2 regions of the Photobacterium toruni genome follow, and region 1 is predicted to be linked to the other one. Evidence: riboswitches for the same ligand, from Rfam matches in the RefSeq annotation. Region 1 holds a riboswitch; the other holds the start of a gene.
The links. Region 1 has a riboswitch for thiamine pyrophosphate ahead of thiC (phosphomethylpyrimidine synthase ThiC). Riboswitches for the same ligand answer to the same signal wherever they lie in the genome.
Positions count from the first base shown of each region.

Region 1 (8,258 bases):
AAAGCCATAGTGACCAATTGTGATTCAGAAGCTAATAACGATGCGGTCATCACATCACGATGAGAATATTTACCCGTTCCAGTAAATAACCGCGAACTAAATGTTTTATCAGCAATAGTGAGCATGTTAGCCTCCAGCAATGACTTGAAAGAGCGAGATCTGATCGTGATGGTTCAGTACTGTTGTTGACCATTCACTGCGCGTAATAATGGCTTGATTTACCGCAATCGCAGCCCCCATAGTAGGTAGTGATAATTGCTCAACTAACTCAACTAAACATTGCTGTGATTGACACTCAACAGCTTGATCATTTAACCAGACGGTTATTATTGTCATTAAACAATACCTCCATTAACAAGTGAGTGTTCACCACAAACAGAGCACTGTTGATCAATCTTGATGCCAAATTGGCGCCAGTGCCCTTGTGATCCATCAAATTGAGAAAGGTAATTCACATCAACCCTCTCCGTCTCAACAATCACTTTTATGACTGCAAGCGCCTGCATCGAACCAATAATTCCCACCACGGGTCCCACAATGCCACCACTGCGGCAATTACGCACTTTAGCCGTATTTGATACAGCTTGAGGCAATAAACATTGATAACAAGGTCCAATCCCAGCCCTAAAATCAAACGTCATTAACTGTCCTTGCCAGCCGATTGCAGCGCCTGAAACTAAGTATTTTCTCGCAGCAAAACAGGCATCATTAATCGCATAGCGAGTCGAAAAATTATCACTGCAATCAACTACAATATCAGCTTGATCTACTTCTAACGCTAATTGCAAACCGGCTAATCTAGTTGTGACCGCGCGGTAACGATTAAGCGGATTTAACGCGCGCATTTGAGCACACGCAGCCTGCGCTTTATTAGACCCAACGTCTGCTGCACGATACAAAACTTGGCGCTGTAAATTTGACACGTCAACCACATCATCATCAGCAATGACAATCGTACCTACGCCAGTCGCCGCCAAATAAAGTCCAACCGCTGAGCCTAAACCACCACCACCAACAATTAACACTTGCGTATTTTTCAGTTGTTGCTGTCCAGATTCAGCAATATCAGTCACCATTAACTGGCGGCTATAACGCATAAATTCAGCATCAGAGAGCGCAGTGTTTATCATTCCGCCCTCCTGCAGCCACATATTCAACGTTAGGCACCAATATATTGTGCAGTTTAGTGATCGTAAATGCAGGATCGGCCGCTTGAGTAATCGCACTCACAACTGCCACCCCAGTAACCCCGGTGCGCCACACTTTTGCGGCCCGCTCAATGGTAATGCCACCAATCGCCACAGTGGGTACTCGATCACCAATCAATTTTTGATAAAGTGCTAATCGAGCCACACCTTGAGGCAATGACGGCATATCTTTGGTTGATGTCGCAAAAATATGCCCCAAAGCGATATAGCTGGGTTGATATTCAAGTGCGCGTAAAATTTCATAATAACCATGGGTAGAAATACCAAGTCGTAATCCCGCTTGTTGAATCGCAACTAAATTAGCGCTATCAAGATCGTCTTGGCCAAGGTGAACCCCATAAGCATGGTATTTGATTGCCAGCAGCCAATAATCATTAATAAATACGGGGGCTGAAACTGATTCTCCAGCAGTCACAGCACATTGAATCTGGTGTTCCAGATCAGAGGTTTGTGGATTTTTAATTCGTAATTGGGTGGTATTAACACCAAGATCTAAGACTCGTTTAATCCAATCACTGCTATCAACAACGGCATACAAACCAAGTTGCCTTGTCTCTAAAGCTGCAAAAGGAGCCAGCTCTTGACCATCAATTAACCATCCAAGTTGTTTGATTTGAGGATGATTTATCGTTAAAGCACGAGGAAAAACTTTAGCTTCTGTTGGCCAAACTGGTTCGCTTTGAGCATCCTGATTATGATCTTGATAACTATATTCGTGATAACTCCGCGCATAAGCACGTGCTAATACCAACGCATCGTCCAATGGATAATCAAGTGCAAGTGCTACCAACAACATTGCTCGTTGTGCTTCACTAGCGCCACTATGATGACAATACACAGCTCGAGCCTGCCCTTGATGATGCCAAATATCAACACAACCATCATTTACGGGAAACCCACAGACGACAAAACTAGGATTGGCCGCGACTTTTTGTTGCAACTCAGCCAATTCAGCAAAAGGGGCGAGCCACTGATCCCATATTTGATACGTTGGCGGGGTACACGCCTCATCTGCAGTAACAAAATTAAACGCTAATGAACACTCCTTAACGATGGTCTTGATATGTATTAAAGGCTCACTGCTATGAACGGTTACTGTCACCGTTTCGCCTAGTTGGTATAACTCAGCGGGTATTAATAGAGGTTCGATATGCATTAATAATGGTATTAGATGAGGGGGTAACGATAACGTGCTCATTGGTTAATCCTCTTTAGCAGGGTGATACAATTCACTGCCACGAGCGCGAAATTCAGCCGCTTTTTGTTCCATCTCGACACGAGGGTTATCACTCTGTCTAATACCTATTGGTGATAGCGTTTTCGCGTAATCTCGAACTTCTTGAGAGATTTTCATTGAGCAAAATTTAGGTCCACACATAGAACAAAAGTGGGCTACTTTGCCAGATTCTTGCGGTAAAGTTTGATCGTGATAATCTCGAGCAGTTTGTGGGTCAAGGCCTAGATTAAATTGATCTTCCCAGCGAAACTCAAACCGTGCTTTAGATAATGCATTATCACGAACTTGTGCCCCGGGGTGGCCTTTAGCTAAGTCTGCCGCATGCGCACACAACTTGTACGTGATCAAACCGACTTTTACATCATCTTTATTGGGTAATCCTAAATGCTCTTTGGGCGTGACATAACACAGCATTGCACAGCCATACCAACCAATCATGGCAGCACCAATACCAGAAGTAATATGATCATAACCGGGCGCAATATCTGTTGTAAGAGGTCCAAGCGTATAAAATGGCGCTTCATGACAATGTTTAAGTTGCTCATCCATATTGGCCTTAATCATATGCATTGGCACATGACCCGGACCTTCAATCATGACCTGAACATCATATTCCCACGCGATTTTTGTTAGCTCACCTAAAGTACGCAGCTCACTAAACTGCGCTTCATCGTTGGCATCAGCAATAGAGCCTGGTCGCAAACCGTCACCGAGAGAGAGCGTAATATCATATTGAGCACAAATCTCACAAATACTGCGGAAATTTTCATACAAAAAACTTTCTTGATGATGTGCTAAACACCACTTAGCCATGATTGAGCCGCCACGAGAAACAATCCCAGTCACCCGTCGAGCCGTCATTGGCACATAACGTAATAAAACTCCAGCATGAATAGTAAAGTAATCGACACCTTGTTCAGCTTGTTCTAATAACGTATCGCGAAAAACAGCCCAGTTTAGATTTTCCGCAACTCCATTTACTTTCTCCAATGCTTGATACATCGGTACCGTTCCAATCGGTACTGGGCTATTACGAATGATCCATTCCCGCGTTTCATGGATATTACGTCCCGTTGATAAATCCATTACCGTATCGCCGCCCCACCGAGTCGACCATACTAATTTCTCAACTTCTTCTTCAATGGATGAACTCACGGCTGAATTACCAATGTTGGCATTCACCTTTACTAAAAAATTACGCCCAATAATCATTGGTTCTACTTCTGGGTGATTGATATTTGTAGGAATAATCGCACGCCCAGCCGCAACCTCTTGCCGAACAAATTCAGGTGTGATCTTTAAAGGGAGATTAGCGCCAAAATTAACGCCGGAATGTTGTTGGTTTAGCATTTCATCATCATAATATCCTCGCCCCATGTTTTCGCGAATCGCAATATATTCCATTTCAGGCGTAACAATACCTTGGCGGGCGTAATGCAATTGAGTAACACTCTTACCGTTATTAGCACGTCGAGTTGGAGCGCGCTGATTAAAACGCAATGAATCCAAACTCTGATCATGCAAACGCTCATTAGCGTAATCAGAACTTAAATCAGATAATAATTCAGTGTCATTACGTTCAATGATCCACGCTTGGCGCACTGGGGGCAAACCACGATAAATATCTATAGAGTGCTCAGGATCGGTATAAAAACCAGAAGTATCATAAACACGAATCGGTTGGTTCGGTTCAAAAATGGGATTTTGTTTAGGACCACTAATAAGGCTATCAGCTAAAGCAATTTCTCGCATCGGTACTGCAATATCAGCACGACTACCAACAACATAGACTTTTCGTGAATTAGGATAGGGTTGAGCCGTTAATGACTCGATAAATTGTTTCGCTTCCAATCTCGCTTGCTTGCGATTCGACACAGCAATTTCCTTTAATGTTATAGGGAAAAGTGCTTATCAGATGGGCGTAAACAAGAGCTATGCATACAGTTATGCATCATCAAATACGTACAGTGATCCTCGATAAGAATATGCAGTAAAGATAACCTCTTGTTCCCTTCGCAGGTATTAGCCTGATCAGGTTCAACGGATCCCGCAATGCGGTCTCAGCCATATGGCACTCCGACAAGTAAGTGATTGAGTATAATAACTGAGGTTATGATCGCAATGGTTTCCCAATAAAGAATCAACACCTAGTGACAGATAGCAAAAAGCCGTGCAATTACACGGCTTTTTATTGCAGATAATCACAACACAGATTATTGCGAAATAAGTACATCACATTTAAGATTTTTCGCTAATGTCTCACTCACATCACCAAAAATATGAATACTGGATTTGTGATAACCAGTAATCACCAAATTGGCTTCAATTTTTTCAGCAAGCTCTTCTAAATGTTTCGCAATGTCGCCATTAGCAATATGTAACCCTGCCACAGGATAAGACGATACAGCAGCTAACTCTGATAATTGTGTCATTCGTTGTTTTGCTATAGCGTCATGCTCTTCTTGCAATTCAATTTCAACATCAATAAAACTAACATTTCCAACACCAGGCTCAACATAAGCAATGTGTAATTCAGCATGATTTTGCTCAGCAATAACTCCGGCCTTCACCATTAATTTATGAGCATATTTATCTTCAGGGTTAACAGCAAGCAAGATTGTTTGATATAGCGACATAGCTTATCTCCGTGAGCTAACGCTCAATAGTGAATTTCTTAGTTATGATTATGATGCTATAAATGTAGCTATACAACCAACTATGTACAGACATTTTAATATACGCTTAAATCAATGATTGCAGTTATCGAGAGTATTAACCAACTCAACAAGCGATTATTATGACGTTTTTTAATCATTACCTTTAACTGAAACGAGATACCAATGAGCCAATATTTATTACTAGGATTCATCGCAATCGGTGGTGCATTCGGCGCCTGCTCACGATACTTAATTTCTGAGCTTTGCGTTATTTTATTTGGCCGTGGCTTCCCATACGGAACATTAACCGTCAATATTATTGGCTCGCTAATTATGGGGCTATTAATGTCAGGGCTAAATCAAGGAATGATAGAAGCAGCACCATGGCGTCCAATGATAGGCCTAGGCTTTCTTGGTGCATTAACCACCTTCTCTACCTTTTCAATGGATAACATTGTAATGATGCAGCAAGGTGAGTTTATCAAAGCTGGGTTAAATATCGTACTTAACGTAACCGTCAGTTTGTTTGCTTGTTATATTGGCTACCAGCTAATGATGAAAAGCTAATAATCATTCAAACATATAACCGCCGCAAGGCGGTTTTTTTCATAAGAATAATACCAATCTGGAAAATTAACTGGTCAGGTTGATCCAATCTCTTGAACACATTCTAGTGATGCGTGAAGCCGATTCATTAAACTGATTCCATGCAAGGCAGACCTTATCGAGAATGTCGTTATAATCAGAAAAATTTTGATTAGCGAGATAGTGTTGTCGTAACCAACTCCAAACTTGTTCTATTGGGTTAAGTTCTGGGGAATATGGTGGAAGTTTGATGATGCTTAGATTATTAAACGGATTAGCAATATCGTCAGTATGCCAGCCTGCACCATCCATCACTACAATAGCATAACGACCTTTTTCTGTGGTTCGTGATATCTGAGCAAGGTGCTCAGTCATTATTTCTTTATTTACCCAAGGTACCACTAACGCCTCACCAACTCCTCTTGCTGGGCACACCGAACCAAATAGATAAGCATATTCAAACTGCTGTTGTTTTATCGCTCTTGGTCGAGTTCCTCGTTCAGCCCAAAGACGGGTAGTGGTATTTTGTTGTCCAAATCTTGCTTCATCTTGAAACCATACATCGACCTTATCGAGCGCTATATATCCTGGGATCTTAAGGATCATTTCAATTTTAAATTTTTTTAAAATTATCCTGAGCTTGCTGTGATTGTTTTGGATGTTTTGACCGTGATGTTATCCACGAAAAGCCCATGCGCTTAAGTAGATAATAGATAGAATCTGGGTGGTAGTTTTTATCAAATTCTTTGAGAATGTAAGCATGAATATCCGCGCCTATTAATCGCCCGCCAGAAGAGTCTTGAGCTTTAAGTTTAATATAATTGGATAGCTGCTCACGTTGTTTAGGTGAGAGAAATGCAGGGCGACCACTACGCGTTTTTTCTTGAAGCCCTTCTAAGCCTTCTTCAAGAAAGACACTCACCCATTTATTAACACTTGTTCGGCTAACTTTGAGATATTTAGCAATTTGAGTACGAGATTTACCTTCCTTGAAGTGCTCCAAGGCAAGTAATCTCATTTTCATTTGAATTGTTTTTTGTTGGCGAGCAAGCTTTTTAAAGTCGGTATTGTTTAGGCTGTCCATAGCGAATCTCATTTAAAAATGATGGCTTTAATTAGATCATAATTTTAGTTAGATTGGTATAATATAGGAAATATAGGAAATATAGGAAATATAGGAAATGATAGATCAATCTTAATATATGTCATTATTTTTTTCGTTATAAACGAAAAAAGGCCATCCTTACGGATGGCCTTTTAAAATTTGAAGCCTGGCGATGTCCTACTCTCACATGGGGAGACCCCACACTACCATCGGCGCTATTACGTTTCACTACTGAGTTCGGCATGGGATCAGGTGGGTCCATAACGCTATGGTCGCCAAGCAAATTCTGTTTTATTTATTGCCTTATGGCAATAAATAGCAATCTGGGAAAATCTAACTAGTTGTTCTCAACACGCATTCAAGCGTTTGTAGAGTCCGTCTCTTCTCTTTTGAGAAGAAAAACCCCTTGGGTGTTGTATGGTTAAGCCTCACGGGCAATTAGTATCAGTTAGCTCAATGCCTCACAGCACTTACACACCTGACCTATCAACGTTGTAGTCTTCAACAACCCTTTAGAGACCTTAAAGGTCTAGGGATGACTCATCTTGAGGCTCGCTTCCCGCTTAGATGCTTTCAGCGGTTATCGATTCCGAACTTAGCTACCGGGCAATGCATCTGGCGATACAACCCGAACACCAGCGGTTCGTCCACTCCGGTCCTCTCGTACTAGGAGCAGCCCCTCTCAATCATCCAACGCCCACGGCAGATAGGGACCGAACTGTCTCACGACGTTCTAAACCCAGCTCGCGTACCACTTTAAATGGCGAACAGCCATACCCTTGGGACCGACTTCAGCCCCAGGATGTGATGAGCCGACATCGAGGTGCCAAACACCGCCGTCGATATGAACTCTTGGGCGGTATCAGCCTGTTATCCCCGGAGTACCTTTTATCCGTTGAGCGATGGCCCTTCCATTCAGAACCACCGGATCACTATGACCTGCTTTCGCACCTGCTCGAATTGTCATTCTCGCAGTCAAGCGGGCTTATGCCATTGCACTAACCTCACGATGTCCGACCGTGATTAGCCCACCTTCGTGCTCCTCCGTTACTCTTTGGGAGGAGACCGCCCCAGTCAAACTACCCACCAGGCACTGTCCGTAACCCCGATAAGGGGTCGACGTTAGAACATCAAGCATACAAGGGTGGTATTTCAAGATTGACTCCACAACCACTGGCGCGGTTGCTTCAACGTCTCCCACCTATCCTACACATGTAGGGTCAATGTTCAGTGCCAAGCTATAGTAAAGGTTCACGGGGTCTTTCCGTCTAGCCGCGGGTACACAGCATCTTCACTGCGATTTCAATTTCACTGAGTCTCGGGTGGAGACAGCGTGGCCATCATTACGCCATTCGTGCAGGTCGGAACTTACCCGACAAGGAATTTCGCTACCTTAGGACCGTTATAGTTACGGCCGCCGTTTACCGGGGCTTCGATCAAGAGCTTCGACCGAAGTCTAACCCCAT
Region 1 covers NZ_AP024854.1:2,913,235-2,921,492, forward strand. Annotated here, with positions in the region: gene OC457_RS13675 (thiazole synthase) at 1-125, opposite strand, end outside; gene thiS (sulfur carrier protein ThiS) at 127-336, opposite strand; gene OC457_RS13685 (HesA/MoeB/ThiF family protein) at 336-1,130, opposite strand; gene thiE (thiamine phosphate synthase) at 1,108-2,406, opposite strand; gene thiC (phosphomethylpyrimidine synthase ThiC) at 2,410-4,320, opposite strand; TPP riboswitch at 4,437-4,534, opposite strand; gene OC457_RS13700 (universal stress protein) at 4,659-5,081, opposite strand; gene crcB (fluoride efflux transporter CrcB) at 5,286-5,669, shown strand; one part of gene OC457_RS13710 (IS630 family transposase) at 5,736-6,311, opposite strand; one part of gene OC457_RS13710 (IS630 family transposase) at 6,313-6,771, opposite strand; rRNA gene rrf (5S ribosomal RNA) at 6,957-7,072, opposite strand; rRNA gene OC457_RS13720 (23S ribosomal RNA) at 7,210-8,258, opposite strand, start outside.

Region 2 (8,258 bases), 280 kb from region 1:
TGCGCAATAGGTTTACGCAGTGCTCGCCATTCTACAAGCCGTAAACGTGACCAACCCCTCATACCTAAACTTCGACATAATATATTGTATTGTTGAGCAATATGTAGCATCGGCTGACTTAACGTCTTGATGACATAAGGCAATGCCATTAGTGCATTAACCCCCACAACAACCCAAAAAGCAGCGCCATAGGCATCGGTATATTGACGCAGCAATAAGAATATTCCGGTACTTAAGACCAGCCCTGGCGTGACTAAAATGATGGTGCCGATCATTTCGATACTATCGGCACTAAAACGTTGTTGAGTTAAGCGTAATTGTCGACTCGCCAGTAATATCATCACCCCAAACACAAAGGCTAAACAACAAGCCATAACCGCAATCTGAAGCGAATTAGCGACGGCATGCCACAGTGCCGACTGCTGTAATAACTGTGGCAGTTGCCGGTTTAAGCCAGCAACAAAGACTGCAATAATTGGCGGGATCACTAGCAATATCGCTGCGATGATCCAGCTCCAATCCCAGCATTTTGCGCGCCAGTTATCTTGATAGTTGACTACATTATTACTAATAGAGGCGCTAAAAGTCGCTAACGGTTTCGCAAAACGGTGGCTCAGTAATACCAGTCCACCACAAAGGATCATTTGCCATAACGCCAAAATAGCCCCTGTGGCGAGATCAAAGTCATAGCGAATAGCTTGATAAATCGCCAGTTCAATAGTGGTTGATTTAGGTCCGCCCCCTAGCGACATGATCACCGCAAAACTGGTAAAGCACAGCATGAAAATAAGCCCTGCGACATGAGGCAGTTGTTGGCGTAACCGCGGCCAAGCCACTAACTTAAATTTATACCAGCCACGAATACCTAAATGGGCAGCTAATTGATGTTGTTCATGGGGAATTGATTCTAGACTTTGAAGTAAAAACCGCACCGCTAATGGTAAGTTGAGAAACACATGCGCCAGTAAAATGCCGCTTAAACCATAAATGTTTAGCCGTGGTAATCCTAACAGGCTTAATCCATGACTAATAATGCCGCTTTTGCCGTAGATCGCTAATAGACCAAATACCGCCACTAACACTGGCATCACTAATGTCATCGCAAACAAACGTAATAACAGCTGTTTGCCAATAAAATCACGTCGTGATAGCGCGTAAGCTATCGCAATTGCAGGTACGATGCTCAGCAATGTGGATAGTAAGGCTTGGTAAAAACTAAATCGAGTCACATGACGAAGGTAAGGATCATGCCATAGACTACTCAGTTGCCATTGACCAGCATGAAGTATTAGGCTGGTGATTGCTGCGATCACCAGTAATAAAATAAGCCCGACACTCAATAGTCCGGGCATAAGTTGAGTTACACGTTTATTCACCGCGGTATGCCATTATTGGGTCAGCGCTTGCTGCCATTCTCGAATCCATGCTTTACGCTTTTGAGCTACTTCATCAGCACTAAATTCTAATGCTTTATCTGGAATAACTAATTGCTTAAAAGCGGCTGGCAGTGGTTGTTTAGTGACAGGGTACATCCAATTATGGGTCGCGATTTGAGATTGAAAAGCGTCACTAACAATAAACTGCATAAACTGATCAGCCAGTTTAGGATGCGGGCTGTTTTTCATTTTAGCGGCCACTTCCACTTGCATATAATGGCCTTCTTTGAAGTTAGCCGCTTTATACTGATTTTTGTGCTCTTCTATAATGTGATAGGCCGGTGAGGTGGTGTATGACAAGACCATGTCGGCTTCACCATCAAGGAACATGCTGTAAGCTTCAGACCAGCCTTTAGTAACCGTCACCGTATGTTTAGCAAGTTGTTGCCATGCAGCGGCAGCCTTATCGCCATATACCGATTTCATCCATAGCATCAGCCCTTGTCCTGGGGTTGAAGTGCGAGGATCTTGGTAGATGACACTGATATTTTGATCGTTAACCAGCGCTTTTAAACTGGTAGGTGGGTGGGGTAATTTAGTGCTGTCATAAACAAATGCAAAATAGCCGTAATCATAGGGAATAAAGGTATCGTCATGCCAACCTTTAGGTAAGGTTAATTTACTTAGATCAACATGTTGTTTAGCCAGTAATCCCGTTTGTTTGGCTTCAGTCATCAGGTTGTTATCAAGCCCCAATAGAATATCTGCTTGGCTACGGCTGCCTTCTAAACGCACTCGATTAAGAATTGATACACCATCTTCTAAAGAGACGAAGTTAACTTTGCAACCATCGCATTGGGCTTCAAAGGCTTTTTTGATAATAGGCCCCGGTCCCCACTCGGATGAAAACGAGCTGTAGGTATAAACATTAAGGGTGTTATCGGCGGCCAAGACGTTATTTGAGAGTAACGCTATCGATATTAGCGGTAAAAGTGTGTAACTGATTTTCACTATGCGCTCCTGATGTCAGCATCCTGCAAACAAAATAAAAAGAGAGAGCGGCACAGGGTTGAGAGGATAAATATCAGCTGTAATAGCAGATTTGCAATGGCAAAAACCAGTGCGTTTCTCAATTCCTACGCCAGCATTACCTGGTTCAGGTTCAATGGGTTCTGCTATATCAATCACGATAATAACAACAATCTCAGCCAAAAGGCTCCCCAATGAGAACGCGACTATTGTACCTGTAACTAGCGTTAAGTTATAGCTTCTGATTTAACAACCAGTTGTAATCAAACTGAATGTTATTGGCATTGATTTTATTATGCAGTAGATACTGATTTATATGCTGCAGTAATGCTTGTTGGTTGCCAAAGTCGCTATCATACCAGTCATAAATAGATGATAGGGTGGTTTGTTTTGAGCTGATTTTTACCCCTTTATCACTATTAATAAAACGACTAGCTGCCGCATCTAGTTGGTGATTAAGTTGCTGGCTGTCAAATACTTGCGGCAGTAAATCTGGGCAGCCTAAACTGGCACAATTAACCGCATAATGGATACGAGGATCACGCCAAATAGGGCGCAATATGCGATGTTCAATATCGTTAAGGCTAAGAGTTTTATTATTGATGGTGACGATAGGTTGATCCCAAGGACCAAAGCTGAAAAAACCACCCAGTTTGGTGATTGAAGTGAGTGGGTAATTATTAATGATCAATTGAACGGTGAGCGCATTATAAAGGTTAACCCAATAAGAAAATTGAACATCACGATTATATTGGCGTGGATCAAGTTTAGCTAGGTGATTGATATAAAACTGTAATTTCTGTTTGTCGGCAGGGGTAACAGCGTTATAACGAAATAGGGTTTGTTGCGGATTAACCACTAAATATTTAGTTAATAATTGTTGCCATTGCTGATGATCAATATCGTGTTGATTGTTGACAACATGATCTTGCCAATAGGGTAATAGATTCGCTTTGGGAGCGGCAAATAGAGACCAAGAAAAGAAAATTAATAATAAGCTAAATGCAATACGCATACAGAACCTGTTATAAAAAGAGATATTAATAGGAGACCGTAATGACAGCTGATTTATTACAGCTGAGAAGGGCGATACTAACGCCTGAGATTAACAGGCGTTAGAATTGAGGTTAGCTAATTTAAGCGAGGTAAGTCGGAATATTGGCTTCATATTCAGCAATTTTGGCTTGGTATTGTAGTGTTAAGCCAATGTTATCTAATCCATTTAGCAGGCAGTGACGACGAAATTCATCAATTTCAAATGGATATTGGTTACCGTTAGCCGTTACTGTCATTGCTGCAAGATCAACACAGATTTCAGCGCCTTCAATTGTCTCTACAAATTCAAATAACTCATCAACTTGTTGATCGCTAAGACGAACAGGGATCATTTGGTTATTGATAGCGTTACCATAAAAAATATCGGCAAAGCTAGGAGCTATCATTACTTTAATACCGTAATCTGCTAACGCCCATGGTGCATGTTCACGCGATGATCCACAGCCGAAATTTTCGCGAGCCAATAAAATGGTCGCGCCTTGGTAACGGGGATCGTTCATTATGAAGTCGGGATTGAGCTGTTGACCGTCTTCGTCTAAAAAGCGCCAATCATGAAATAAATGTTGCCCAAAACCTGTCCGCGTCACTTTTTGTAAAAACTGCTTTGGAATAATGGCATCGGTATCAATATTGGCAGTATTTAATGGCACCACCAATCCGGTATGTTGAGTAAAACCTGTCATGTTTACATCCTTTTGTTACGCAGATACGGGATCAAGTTGGCGAATATCAATAAAGTGACCAGCACACGCTGCCGCTGCCGCCATCGCGGGGCTCACTAAATGGGTACGACCATCACGCCCTTGACGACCTTCAAAGTTACGGTTGCTGGTAGAAGCGCAGCGTTCACCGGGACCTAAGCGGTCGTTATTCATTGCCAGACACATTGAACAGCCGGGTAGTCGCCATTCAAAGCCTGCTTCAATAAAGATCTTATCAAGCCCTTCTTTTTCTGCTTGTGCTTTCACTTGCTCTGAGCCGGGAACGACTAAAGCTTGAACGTTAGCAGCCACTTGTCGACCTTTCGCAATCGCAGCTGCTGCGCGCATATCCTCAATACGTGAGTTAGTGCACGAGCCGATAAATACTTTATCAATCGAATAATCAGCCAGTGATTTTTTAGCTTCTAATCCCATATAGGCTAATGCTTTTTTTGCTGATGTTTGTTCTACTGGATCTGTAAAACTTTCAGGTGCTGGAATAGGTTCATCGACAGCAATCACTTGGCCAGGATTGGTGCCCCATGTGACTTGCGGCTTTATCTCTTTAGCATCAAGTGTCACTACAGCATCAAAGTCAGCCTCAGGATCAGATTTCAAGGATGTCCAGTATTTTACTGCGGCCTCAAAGTCAGCATCTTTCGGTGCAAATTCTCGATTTTTAATATAATCAAAAGTGGTTTGATCCGGTGCAATTAGACCGGCTTTCGCACCGAGTTCAATTGCCATATTACACACTGTCATTCGACCTTCCATGCTAAGGTCTGTGATCGCTTCACCACAGAATTCAACGACATAGCCCGTTCCGCCGGCAGCTGTGGTTTTACCAATAATTGCTAATACAATATCTTTAGCGGTAATACCTGCCGCCACTTTGCCCTTAACCTCAATTTTCATGGTCTTAGCAAGAGACTGTTTAAGGGTTTGAGTCGCTAACACATGTTCTACTTCCGAGGTTCCAATACCGAAAGCCAGTGCACCAAAAGCGCCATGGGTTGCAGTGTGTGAGTCGCCACAAACAATGGTCATACCCGGTAAGGTAATACCGAGTTCAGGTCCCATAACATGGACAATACCCTGATATTTATGGTTCAGATCGTAGAGGGTAACCCCAAAGTCAGCACAGTTTTTAGCCAGTGTTTCCATCTGAATGCGTGCCATTTCACCACAGGCGTTAATATCTTTGGTTTGAGTAGAAACGTTATGATCCATAGTGGCAAAGGTTTTATTCACTTGGCGAACTTGGCGACCTTGTTCACGTAGTCCATCAAATGCTTGTGGTGAAGTCACTTCATGAACTAAGTGGCGGTCAATATATAAGATCGGGTTTTCACCCGCTGCGGCAACTACCACATGGGCATCATAGACTTTTTGATAAAGTGTTTTGGCTTGGTTTGAGGGTGACGTTATTGTATTCGACATCATGCTGATCCTTATGATTGTTGAATATAGGCGGCGATTTTGTCACCCATTTCACTGGTTGTCAGCGTAGTGCCTGCTCCTGCTAGGTCGGCAGTAAGTTCTCCCGCTTCGAGTGCTTGAGCAACTGCTTTTTCAATAGCACGTGCTGCATCTTCTTCACCAAGGCTGTAACGTAACATTAAGGCTGCTGATAGAATTTGAGCAATTGGGTTAGCAATATTTTTACCTGCGATATCCGGTGCTGAACCGCCAGCTGGCTCATAAAGACCAAATTTTTGTTGGTTTAAACTGGCTGATGGCAACATGCCCATTGAGCCGGTGATCATGGCACATTCGTCGGAAATAATGTCACCGAAAATATTGGAACATAGCATCACATCAAATTGTGATGGATCTTTGATAAGTTGCATGGTGGCGTTATCAATGTACATGTGGCTTAAGCTAACATCAGGATAATTAACAGCCACCTCTTCGACCACTTGACGCCATAAAATTGAGCTTTGCAGGACATTGGCTTTATCGATGGAGCAGACTTTTTTACGGCGTAAGCGAGCAGATTCAAAAGCAATTTTAGCAATCCGCTCAATTTCATAGCGGTGATAAATTTCAGTATCAAATGCTTTTTCTTGTGCGCCTTCACCACTACGTCCTTTGGGCTCACCAAAATAAATACCGCCAGTGAGTTCACGCACTACTGCAATATCAAATCCACGCTCAGAGATATCTGCCCGCAGTGGAGAAAAATGTTCTAAGCCTCGGTGAATTTGTGCCGGGCGTAGATTACAGAATAATTCAAAGTGTTTGCGTAGTGGTAAAAGTGCGCCGCGCTCAGGTTGGTCATTGGGGGCGAGGTGTTCCCATTTAGGACCGCCAACAGAGCCAAACAATACCGCATCAGCGGCTTCACAACCTTTTAGCGTGATAGAAGGTAAAGGGCTGCCGTGATTATCAATTGCAATACCACCAACATCGAACTGATGACAATGAAGGGTAATATCAAATTTTTGTTGAACTGCGGCTAAGACTTTGTGTGCTTGTTGCATCACTTCGGGGCCAATACCGTCACCGGGTAGTACTGCTATATTATATGAACCTGCCATGGTGGGTGCTCTCCATAATGTACTAAAAATAAAATAAAATTTGTTAATAAATAACGTTAGTGGCTATGTTGTTGTTTGATTGTCGCGATTTGATCGGCGCGATAAATACTATTGATAACGTGGATCAGAGCTTGACCTGACGCTTCAACAATATCCGTCGCTAAACCTGTGCCGTGGTACTTACGGCCTTTGTAATTGGCAATGATATCGGCCTGTCCTAAACCATCTTCACCTTCGCCTTTAGCGGTAAGATCAAACTTATCAAGTACAATTTCATACCCAGTTAGGCGGTAGATGCATTGATACAAGGCATCGACAGGACCATTGCCGACGGCGGCCTCACATTTTTCTTGATCGCCACATTGAAGTTTAATGCTGGTGGTTGCCATCACGCTGCCTGACTGGACACTTAAATAGTTTATTTTGAAATAGTCATCTTCATCACGCAGATTAGAAAAATGCATTAAGGCTTCAAGATCGTAATCAAACACTTGGCCTTTACGATCAGCAAGGCTAAGAAAATCCACATACAGTTTATCAAGATCGTATTCATTCTCGGTGTAGCCAAGGGTGTCCATATGACTCTTAACGGCAGCACGACCAGAGCGACTTGTAAGGTTCAAGGCTTGATTTTTAAGGCCAATTGAATTTGGGGTCATGATTTCGTAGGTGTTTTTGTTTTTTAGCATTCCGTCTTGGTGAATGCCTGAAGAGTGGCTAAAAGCGTTGCTGCCTACGATGGCTTTGTTGGCTTGAATTGGCATATTACATAACTGGCTAACCATTTTACTGGTGCGGTGGATTTCGTCATGCTTAAGATTGGTATGTACTCCTAATAGTGATTGACGAGTTTTTATGATCATCGCTATTTCTTCAAGAGCACAGTTACCTGCACGTTCACCGAGACCATTTATTGTGCCTTCTACTTGACGAGCACCGGCTTGAATGGCGGCCATCGAGTTTGCGACAGACATGCCCAGATCATCATGGCAGTGAACAGAGATGACGGCTTTATCAATATTAGGTACCCGTTCAAACAGTTGGCTAATAATGCCACCAAACTCACTTGGCAGAGTGTAGCCAACAGTGTCGGGAATATTTATGGTATTGGCTCCGGCATTAATAGCAGCCTCTACCATGCGACACAGGTTATCAATTGGTGTACGTCCAGCATCTTCGCAGGAGAACTCGACATCATCGGTATATTTACGTGCCCGTTTTACTGCAGCTATGCCCATTTCAATCACATCATCATAGCTGCGACGTAATTTATCTTGTACGTGAACCGTTGAGGTTGAAATAAAGGTATGGATACGAAATGCTTCTGCGGCTTTTAATGATTCAGCCGCTACATCAATGTCTTTTTCGACTGCTCGCGATAAGGCACAAATACGGCTATTTTTAATATGCTTAGCGATGGTTTGTACTGATTCAAAGTCACCTGGGGATGACACGGGGAAGCCTGCTTCGATAACATCGATACCTAGGCGTTCAAGCGCATAAGCAATTTGCAATTTTTCTTTGACCGTTAGACTGGCGGATAAAGCCTGTTCGCC
Region 2 covers NZ_AP024854.1:2,630,217-2,638,474, reverse strand. Annotated here, with positions in the region: gene thiP (thiamine/thiamine pyrophosphate ABC transporter permease ThiP) at 1-1,376, opposite strand, end outside; gene thiB (thiamine ABC transporter substrate binding subunit) at 1,389-2,381, opposite strand; TPP riboswitch at 2,493-2,609, opposite strand; gene OC457_RS12300 (DUF547 domain-containing protein) at 2,638-3,420, opposite strand; gene leuD (3-isopropylmalate dehydratase small subunit) at 3,542-4,144, opposite strand; gene leuC (3-isopropylmalate dehydratase large subunit) at 4,160-5,602, opposite strand; gene leuB (3-isopropylmalate dehydrogenase) at 5,614-6,702, opposite strand; gene leuA (2-isopropylmalate synthase) at 6,759-8,258, opposite strand, start outside.
Region 2: it holds a riboswitch for thiamine pyrophosphate, as region 1 does, so the genes downstream of both, thiB (thiamine ABC transporter substrate binding subunit) here and thiC (phosphomethylpyrimidine synthase ThiC) in region 1, are expected to answer to the same signal.